2 regions of the Streptomyces sp. NPDC058221 genome follow, and region 2 is predicted to be linked to the other one. Evidence: riboswitches for the same ligand, from Rfam matches in the RefSeq annotation. Region 2 holds a riboswitch; the other holds the start of a gene.
The links. A riboswitch is a leader RNA that binds a small molecule or an ion and turns the genes downstream of it on or off. The one in region 2 is predicted to bind glycine.

Region 1 (4,581 bases), on a different contig from region 2:
CCGACTCAGCCGACAGGGAGGCAGCCCGCCCGGTGGCACACCATCCGGAACAGGGCTGGAGCCTGCTGTGCAACGGCGTCCTGCTCTTCGAGGACACCGGCGAGCTGCTCCCGGACGGGCAGATCATCGCGCCGCACCGGCCGCTGGGAACAGGCCGGGTGATGAAGGCCGCCTGACCGCGGCAGTACGGACAGGGGCCGGCCCGGAGAGATCTCCGCACCGGCCCCGACGCAGTTCCGCGTCGGACGGTGGCGCCCGTACTGGACGCCGCTGCCGTCAGTTGTCGTACTCGTCCAGCGGCGGGCAGGAGCAGACGAGGTTGCGGTCACCGAACGCACCGTCGATCCGGCGCACCGGCGGCCAGTACTTGTCGGCGGCCGAGACACCGGCCGGGAAGACCGCCACCTCGCGGCTGTAGCCATGCGCCCAGTCGCCGCCCAGCGCGGCCGCCGTGTGCGGCGCGTTGCCCAGCGGGTTGTCGTCCGCGCTCCACTCGCCGGACGCCACCTTCTCGATCTCGGCCCGAATGGCGATCATCGTGTCGCAGAAACGGTCCAGCTCGGCGAGGTCCTCGCTCTCGGTCGGCTCGATCATGAGCGTGCCCGCGACCGGGAACGACATGGTCGGCGAGTGGAAGCCGTAGTCGATGAGCCGCTTGGCCACATCGTCGATGCTGACACCGGTCGCCTTGGAGATGGGCCGCAGATCCACGATGCACTCGTGCGCGACCAGACCGGCCGGGCCGTTGTACAGGATCGGGTAGTGCGGCTCAAGCCGCTTGGCGATGTAGTTCGCCGCGAGTACGGCGACCTGGGTCGCACGCTTCAGGCCTTCCCCGCCCATCAGGCGTACGTACGCCCAGGAGATCGGCAGGATGCCCGCCGAGCCCCACGGAGCGGCCGAGATCGGGCCGACCCCGGTCTCCGGACCGGCGGCGGGCTGCAGCGGGTGGTTCGGGAGGTACGGCGCCAGGTGCGCGCGCACACCGACCGGGCCGACGCCCGGGCCGCCGCCGCCGTGCGGGATGCAGAAGGTCTTGTGCAGGTTCAGGTGGGAGACGTCGCCGCCGAAGTGACCCGGCTTGGCCAGGCCGACCAGCGCGTTGAGGTTGGCGCCGTCGACGTAGACCTGACCGCCGGCGTCGTGCACCTCGGCGCAGATGTCGGCGACGTGCTCCTCGAAGACACCGTGCGTCGACGGGTAGGTGATCATCAGCACGGCGAGCTCATCGCGGTGCTGCTCGATCTTGGCACGGAGGTCCTGGATGTCGACCTCGCCGTCGTCCGCGGTCTTCACCACGACGACCTTCATACCGGCCATCACGGCACTCGCCGCGTTGGTCCCGTGTGCGGAGGAAGGGATCAGACAGACGGTCCGCCCCTCGTCGCCATTGGCACGGTGGTACGCCCGGACGGCCAGCAGCCCCGCGAACTCGCCCTGCGAGCCGGCGTTCGGCTGGATGGACACCGCGTCGTAACCGGTGACCTCGGCAAGACGCTCCTCCAGCTCACGGATGAGCGTCAGGAAGCCCTGCGCCTGCTCGGCCGGTGCGAAGGGATGCAGCGCGCCGAACTCGGGCCAGGTGATCGACTCCATCTCGGCGGTCGCGTTCAGCTTCATGGTGCAGGAGCCGAGCGGGATCATGCCACGGTCCAGCGCGTAGTCGCGGTCGGCGAGCTTGCGCAGGTAGCGCAGCATCGCGGTCTCGGAACGGTGCTGGTGGAAGACCGGGTGGGTCAGCACGGCGTCGGTGCGCAGCAGCTGCTCGGGCAGCGCGTCGGCGGCCGTCCCGTCCAGCGCCTCGATGTCACCCGTGGCGCCGAACGCCGCCCAGACGGCCGCGATCTCGGTACGGGTGGTGGTCTCGTCGCAGGCGAGCGAGACGTGATCGGCGTCGACGAGCCGCAGGTTCACACCCCGTTCGCGGGCATCGGCGACGACCTGGGCCGCCTTGCCGGGGACCCGGACGGTGAGCGTGTCGAAGTGGGATCCGGTCACCACGTCCACGCCGGCGGCGCGCAGGCCCTCGGCCAGGATCGCGGCGTAACGGTGGGTCCGGCGGGCGATCGTCCGCAGCCCGTCCGGGCCGTGGTAGACGGCGTACATGCCGGCCATCACGGCGAGCAGCACCTGGGCGGTGCAGATGTTGCTGGTGGCCTTCTCGCGGCGGATGTGCTGCTCGCGGGTCTGGAGGGCCAGCCGGTAGGCCTTGTTGCCGTCCGCGTCCACGGAGACGCCGACGAGGCGGCCCGGCAGGCTGCGGGCGAACTTCTCGCGTACGGCCATGAAGCCGGCGTGCGGGCCGCCGAAGCCCATCGGCACACCGAAGCGCTGCGTGGTGCCCACCGCGATGTCCGCGCCCAGCTCGCCGGGCGAGGTGAGCAGGGTGAGGGCCAGCAGATCGGCTGCCACGGTGACGATCGCGCCGAGTCCGTGGGCCTGCTCGATGACGGGCCTGATGTCGCGTACGGCTCCGGAGGCGCCCGGGTACTGCAGGAGAACGCCGAAGACGCCGCGCTCCGCGAGCTCGGCCGGGATGCCGTCGGTGAGGTCGGCGACGACGACCTCGACACCGGTCGGTTCGGCGCGGGTACGGATCACGCCGACGGTCTGCGGGAGAGCATCGGCGTCGACCAGGAAGACACCGTTCTTCACCTTGCCGACACGTCGCGCCAGCGCCATGGCCTCGGCGGCGGCGGTGCCCTCGTCGAGCAGCGAGGCGCCCGAGGTGGGCAGCCCGGTCAGGTCGGCGACCATCGTCTGGAAGTTCAGGAGGGCTTCGAGGCGGCCCTGGGAGATCTCCGGCTGGTACGGCGTGTAGGCCGTGTACCAGGCGGGGTTCTCCATCACGTTGCGCAGGATCACCGGCGGAGTGAACGTGCCGTAGTAGCCGAGCCCGATCATCGGAGCCAGTACCTGGTTGCGGTCGGCGAGCGCACGCAGTTCGGCGAGCACCTCGGCCTCGGTACGGGCCGTCGGCAGCTGGAGCGCCTCGGCGCTGCGGATGACATCGGGGACGGCGGCTGCGGTGAGCTCGTCGAGCGAGCCGTAACCGACCTGGGCGAGCATCTTCGCCTGCGCCGCGGCGTCGGGACCGATATGACGCTGCTCGAACGGGATTCCCTGTTCGAGCTGGGAGAGCGAAGTGCGACGGGGGGTCATGGTGGAGGCCTCCTGGTCTGTCACGACCTGCGAGGGGCACCACGGCGCGGGGTGCCCGAACGGCCTCCCCCTCTGTCATCTCAACCTGAGAGCTTCACCGGTGCCCACTGCACGCACCGGTTTTCACCGTCGGTGAGGGAAGGACCCGCCACGGCACGCGGCCGTGTGGAACCCGCCCTGCTTTCCAGAGTGACCTCGTCCGTGCGGTACGGGGGCCTGAGAGATTCCGGGGAGGATTTGCTCCTTCGGCGCCTCCGGAACTGATCCGGAGGACTCTCCCGCACGGGGTAAGCAGCCGCTCCCAGCCTACCAGCGGGGTTCCTGGCCCAATTCTCGAGTGGCCGACGCCACGGATCTGCACTTCTGTGGTTCCTGTGGAGTAGTCGCGACCCGTGGGAGGGACCGTGCAGACCGACATCGATCCGCGCAGCCTGATCGGCCGCAAGGCGTTCGACCGCGAGGGCACCAAGATCGGAACCGTGGACGAGGTGTACCTCGACGACGCGACCGGCGTGCCGGAGTGGGCGGCCGTACGCACCGGACTGTTCAGCCGGGACGCCTTCGTCCCTCTCGAACCCAGCGAATTCGTCGGGGACGCCCTGCGCATCCCCTTCGACCGTTCGCTGATCAAGGACGCACCCGACTTCGGGGTCGGCCGGCATCTCTCGCCGGAACAGGAGCTCCAGCTCTACCGGCACTACGGTCTGGACTCCCCGCCCGAGGAGACCGGCCCGGACCGGGACTTCGGCAGGCTGGCCGGCCAGGACGAGTAGTCGGCCGGGTCCCGCACGAGGGGGAGCGGATCGGCCGGCTGGAGTTCCGGATCATCGATTCGGAACGTACGCACCCGGCCGGGCGCCGATTCCGGCTCCTCGAAGCGCACCGTCACCCGGCCGACCCCGCTGCCCTGCACCCAGCCGTGCCCGTAGGCGCCGTGCCGCACGTCGTGCCCGGCCGGCCAGCGCCGGGCGGCGAGCTGCTCGGCGCTCTCCTGTTCCGGCTCCTCGTGCCGCGCCTGCTCCTCCTCCGTACCGGCGTCCGCTGCCGGCTCCGCGTTCAGGGCGAGCTCGGCAGCCGTCCGCTCGTCGGCCGCCTGCGCGAACAGGTCCTCCTGGGTGAAGTCGGCCAGGCCGGTGACCCCCACGCCCAGCAGCCGCACTCCCCCGGTGGTGTCCACCGACTCCAGGAGCCGCGCCGCCGCCTCCCTGACCACTGTGGGATCGTCGGTGGGTCCTCGCAGCGTCTCGGACCGGGTCAGCGTCGAGAAGTCGTACCGCCGCACCTTCAGCACCACGGTCCGGCCGGAGCGCGACGCCGCCCGCAGCCGCTGGACACACCGGTCGGCGAGCCGCTCCACCTCGCTCCTGACCCGGACACGGTCGTGCAGGTCCGTGTCGAAGGTGTCCTCGACCGAGACGG
Region 2 (4,581 bases):
GACGCTCCGCGAGGATGCGGGCGCCGTCCAGGGTGCGCTGCTGGCGCTCCTTGAACTCCTCGGTCGCCGCGACCTTGAAGGAGACCGCCTTGGCCGCGATCACGTGCTCCAGCGGACCGCCCTGCTGACCGGGGAAGACCGCAGAGTTGATCTTCTTGGCGAGCTCCTGGGTCGACAGGATGACGCCACCGCGCGGACCGCCGAGGGTCTTGTGCGTGGTCGTCGTCACGACGTGGGCGTGCGGCACCGGGCTCGGGTGCAGACCCGCGGCGACCAGACCGGCGAAGTGCGCCATGTCGACCATCAGGTACGCGCCGACCTCGTCCGCGATCCGGCGGAAGGCGGCGAAGTCCAGCTGACGGGGGTAGGCGGACCAGCCGGCGACGATCAGCTTCGGCTTGGACTCCTTGGCGAGGCGCTCGACCTCGGCCATGTCCACGACGCCGGTCTCGTCGACGTGGTACGGGACCACGTTGTACAGCTTGCCGGAGAAGTTGATCTTCATGCCGTGGGTCAGGTGACCGCCGTGCGCCAGGTTCAGGCCCATGATCGTGTCGCCCGGCTTCAGCAGCGCGAACATCGCGGCGGCGTTGGCCTGCGCACCGGAGTGCGGCTGCACGTTCGCGGCCTCGGCACCGAAGAGCGCCTTGATGCGGTCGATGGCGATCTGCTCGATCACATCGACGTGCTCGCAGCCGCCGTAGTAGCGGCGGCCGGGGTAGCCCTCGGCGTACTTGTTGGTCAGGACGGAGCCCTGGGCCTCCATGACCGCGACCGGAGCGAAGTTCTCCGAGGCGATCATTTCGAGGGTGGACTGCTGGCGGTGGAGCTCGGCGTCGACAGCGGCGGCGACGTCCGGGTCCAGCTCGTGGAGGGAGGAGTTGAGAAGCGACATCAGGTGGTCCCTTGGGGTCTCAGTTGCCGGAGAACTCGGTGTACTCGTCGGCGGAGAGCAGATCCTTCGGCTCCTCGGCGACACGTACCTTGAACAGCCAGCCGCCTTCGAACGGTGCGGAGTTCACCAGCGAGGGGTCGTCCACGACGTCCTGGTTCGCGGCCGTGATCTCGCCGGTCACCGGCGAGTACAGGTCGCTCACCGACTTGGTCGACTCCAGCTCACCGCAGGTCTCGCCCGCGGTCACCGTGTCACCGACCTCGGGGAGCTGGGCGTAGACGACGTCACCGAGCGCGTTGGCCGCGTACTCCGTGATGCCGATCGTGGCCACGCCGTCCTCGACGGCCGACAGCCACTCGTGCTCCTTGCTGTACCGCAGCTGCTGGGGGTTGCTCATGACCTGAATTCTCCTGTACGCGGGGGAGTGCTGATGAACGATGGTCTTACGGTGTGAGACAGGACTGCGTCACGTACGCGGGGCCCTCGGCCGCCCGCGGGTTACTTCCGGCGCTTGTAGAACGGCAGCGCCACGACCTCGTACGGCTCGTGGCTGCCCCGGATGTCCACCGCGACGCCCTCGGTGCCGGGCGTGGCGTGCGCGGCGTCGACGTACGCCATGGCGATCGGCTTGCCGAGCGTGGGCGACGGGGCGCCCGAGGTGACCTCGCCGATGACCTGGCCGCCCGCGGTGACCGGGAAGCCCGCCCGCGGCACCCGGCGGCCCTCGGCGACCAGGCCGACGAGCTTGCGGGGCGGGGCGGTCTCGGCGCGCTCGGCGGCGGCCTCCAGGGCCTTGCGGCCGACGAAGTCGCCCTCCTTCTCGAACTTCACGACCCGGCCGAGACCGGCGTCGAACGGGGTCAGCGTGGTCGTCAGCTCGTGCCCGTACAGCGGCATGCCCGCCTCCAGGCGCAGCGTGTCGCGGCAGGACAGCCCGCACGGGATCAGCCCGCGGGAGGTGCCGGCCTCGGTGAGGGCCCGCCACAGCCGCTCGGCGTGCTCGGGTGCGACGAACAGCTCGAAGCCGTCCTCGCCGGTGTAGCCGGTACGGGCGATCAGTGCGGGGACGCCGGCGACCGTGCCGGGCAGTCCGGCGTAGTACTTCAGACCGTCCAGGTCGGCGTCGGTGACGGCGGCCAGGATCGCGGGGGACTCGGGGCCCTGGACGGCCAGCAGCGCGTACGCGTCGCGGTCGTCGCGCACCTCGGCGTCGAAGCCCTCGGCGCGGGCGGTCAGCGCGTCCAGCACGGTCTGGGCGTTGCCCGCGTTGGCCACCACCATGTACTCGGTCTCTCCCAGCCGGTACACGATCAGGTCGTCCAGGATGCCGCCGTCCTCGGCGCAGATCATCGTGTAGCGGGCCCGGCCCACGGAGACGGTGCCGATGTTGCCGACCAGCGCGAAGTTCAGCAGCGCCACGGCCGCCGGACCGGTGACGGTGATCTCGCCCATGTGGGAGAGGTCGAAGAGGCCGGCCTTCGTGCGGACGGCGTTGTGCTCGTCGCGCTCACTGGCGTACCGCAGCGGCATGTCCCAGCCGGCGAAGTCGGTCATGGTCGCGCCCAGCGAACGGTGCAGGGCATCGAGGGCTGTGAGGCGGGGGGCGGTGCTCATGGATAAGGCTCCCAGGGCATGACGACGAGGACGATCCCTCCCCATCTGTCATCGGAACCTGAGAGGTTCGCCGAGAGACCCCGCAGGGGTCCGGCTTGCACCTTGGGTGGAGCCGCAGGGCGACTCGCTTTTCAGATCTGCCTCATCCACGCGGTACGGGGCCTGAGAGATTCAAGGGAGGATCTTGCTCCTTCGGCGCCCGGTCATGGACCGGAACTCTCCCGCGCGGATTCAAGCGGCCTTTATGCAGTTGGCCGGGTCATCATCGCACGCATCGCCGGGCAGCGGGGCGCCGGTACCCCACCGGATCCGGCGGGTCGGACGCTTGTGCCGCATTACCTTTTCTTTACACTTCTTGGCAGGTGTGGGGCCGGCCGACAGGGGGATGGCGATGACGTTGCGGCGGTATGCGGCGACCGCGGGGGTCGCGCACGGCGCACTGCCCGCACAGCAGGGTGCGCCGGCCCGGGAGACGCACGGCCCGCACGGGCCCGTCGTACGGGATCTGCGCGAACGGGCCGGGCGCAGCCCGCGGAGCCTGCACTTCGCGCCGGGCGACGTCGTGGTGGTCTCCGGACTGCCGGGCAGCGGCAAGTCCACCCTGATCGGACGGACCGTGTCCGCGTCCGCACGTGTCATCGACTCCCAGGACGCCAGGGACCGCTGGGCCGGTCTGCTGCCCCGCTCGGTTCCGTACGCCCTCTACCGCCCGTTCGTCCGCGTCGCCCACTACTGGGGGCTGTGGCAGGTGCTGCGCTCCGGCGTCTCCGTCGTCGTCCACGACTGCGGCGCCCAGGCCTGGGTGCGCGGCTGGCTGTCGCGCGACGCGCGGCGGCGCGGCCGCGTCCTGCACCTCGTCCTGCTGGACGTCACCCCGCAGACCGCGCGGGCCGGCCAGCGCGAGCGGGGGCGTGGCGTCTCCGGATACGCGTTCGCCCGGCACCGCAGGGCGGTGCGCAGGCTGCTGCGGGACACCGAGACGGGCATGCTGCCGCTCGGCTGTGTCTCGGCGGTGCTGCTGGACCGCGAGGCGGCGGCGCTGCTGGCCCGGATCACCTTCGCGGACGCACAGGCGTTACCGGACAGCACGCGGAGCCGGTAGCACGCTTCCGATGCCTGGACACCCGGGGCGCGGCGCTAACCTCTAGTGCTGCGTCAGCCAAGGTTTGCGCGTAAAGGAGCGGCGTCGGGTGCGTGCTCTCGGCATGCCGGCCGGAAGCCCTCGTACTGGACGTACTCGGGCTTTCGGCCGGTGCGGCGAGAGTGCGTGCATGGCGTCGCGACGGGGTGAACCTTGGCTGGCGCAGCACTAGCTGCACGGCAGGGGCGAGAGAGGGAAGCAGTGGATATTCCGGCACCGGACGGGACCCATCCGCAGGGCGGATGGCCGGCCAACGAGCTCGAAGAAGTGCTGGGCGTCTCGCTCGGCAGCCCGGAAGCGGGCGGCCGGCTGGTGGAGGTGCTCGGCCGCAGCCACCTCTGGGTGCCGCTGCCCAACGGCGGCGGGCCGGACGCGACCGACCTGGATCTGCCGACACTGGAGATCGACGGCGCACCGTACGTCCCCGTGTTCAGCTCCGAGCAGCAGTTCCTCACCTGCGTCGGCACCCATATGTCCTTCACCGTGGCGCCCGCCCGCGAATTCGCCCGCGGGCTGCCACCGCAGCTCGGCATCGCGGTGAACCCGGGCGGCGCGGTCGGCATGCCGCTCCCGCCGCCCGCCGTCGCCGAGCTCTGCCGGACCGGACGCACCCTGCTCGACGGACCCGCCAGCGGCGGCCGGGTCCGGCTGTACGAGCCGGACTGGAAGGAGGAGCCCGTCGACTTCCTCTCCGCCGCGGCCGGCGAGTTCGAGGAGAGCGGGGTCGTGCTCAGCGCCCGCAGGGCCCTGGCCAGCATCGAGGGCGGCGACCCCGTCCTCTTCGTCGGCGTCGAGTTCTCCACCTGGGACGGTGCCGGGCGCAACGCCCCCATGGACGCCCTCGGCCGGGCGCTCGGCCGCGTCGAGGTGCCGTGGCCGGTCAACCTGGTGCTGCTCGACGTGGCACAGGACCCGGTCGCCGACTGGATGA

Region 1: it holds a riboswitch for glycine, as region 2 does, so the genes downstream of both, gcvP (aminomethyl-transferring glycine dehydrogenase) here and gcvT (glycine cleavage system aminomethyltransferase GcvT) in region 2, are expected to answer to the same signal.

What each region holds. Positions count from the first base shown of each region.
Region 1 covers NZ_JBHVWF010000069.1:25,529-30,109, forward strand. The annotation lists gene ACFVW8_RS21985 (DUF5999 family protein) at 1-176, shown strand, start outside; gene gcvP (aminomethyl-transferring glycine dehydrogenase) at 277-3,162, opposite strand; glycine riboswitch at 3,357-3,453, opposite strand; gene ACFVW8_RS21995 (PRC-barrel domain-containing protein) at 3,567-3,935, shown strand; gene ACFVW8_RS22000 (DNA polymerase IV) at 3,860-4,581, opposite strand, start outside.
Region 2 covers NZ_JBHVWF010000085.1:27,540-32,120, forward strand. The annotation lists gene glyA (serine hydroxymethyltransferase) at 1-895, opposite strand, end outside; gene gcvH (glycine cleavage system protein GcvH) at 915-1,292, opposite strand; gene gcvT (glycine cleavage system aminomethyltransferase GcvT) at 1,394-2,509, opposite strand; glycine riboswitch at 2,651-2,743, opposite strand; gene ACFVW8_RS24775 (AAA family ATPase) at 2,901-3,611, shown strand; gene ACFVW8_RS24780 (enhanced serine sensitivity protein SseB) at 3,852-4,581, shown strand, end outside.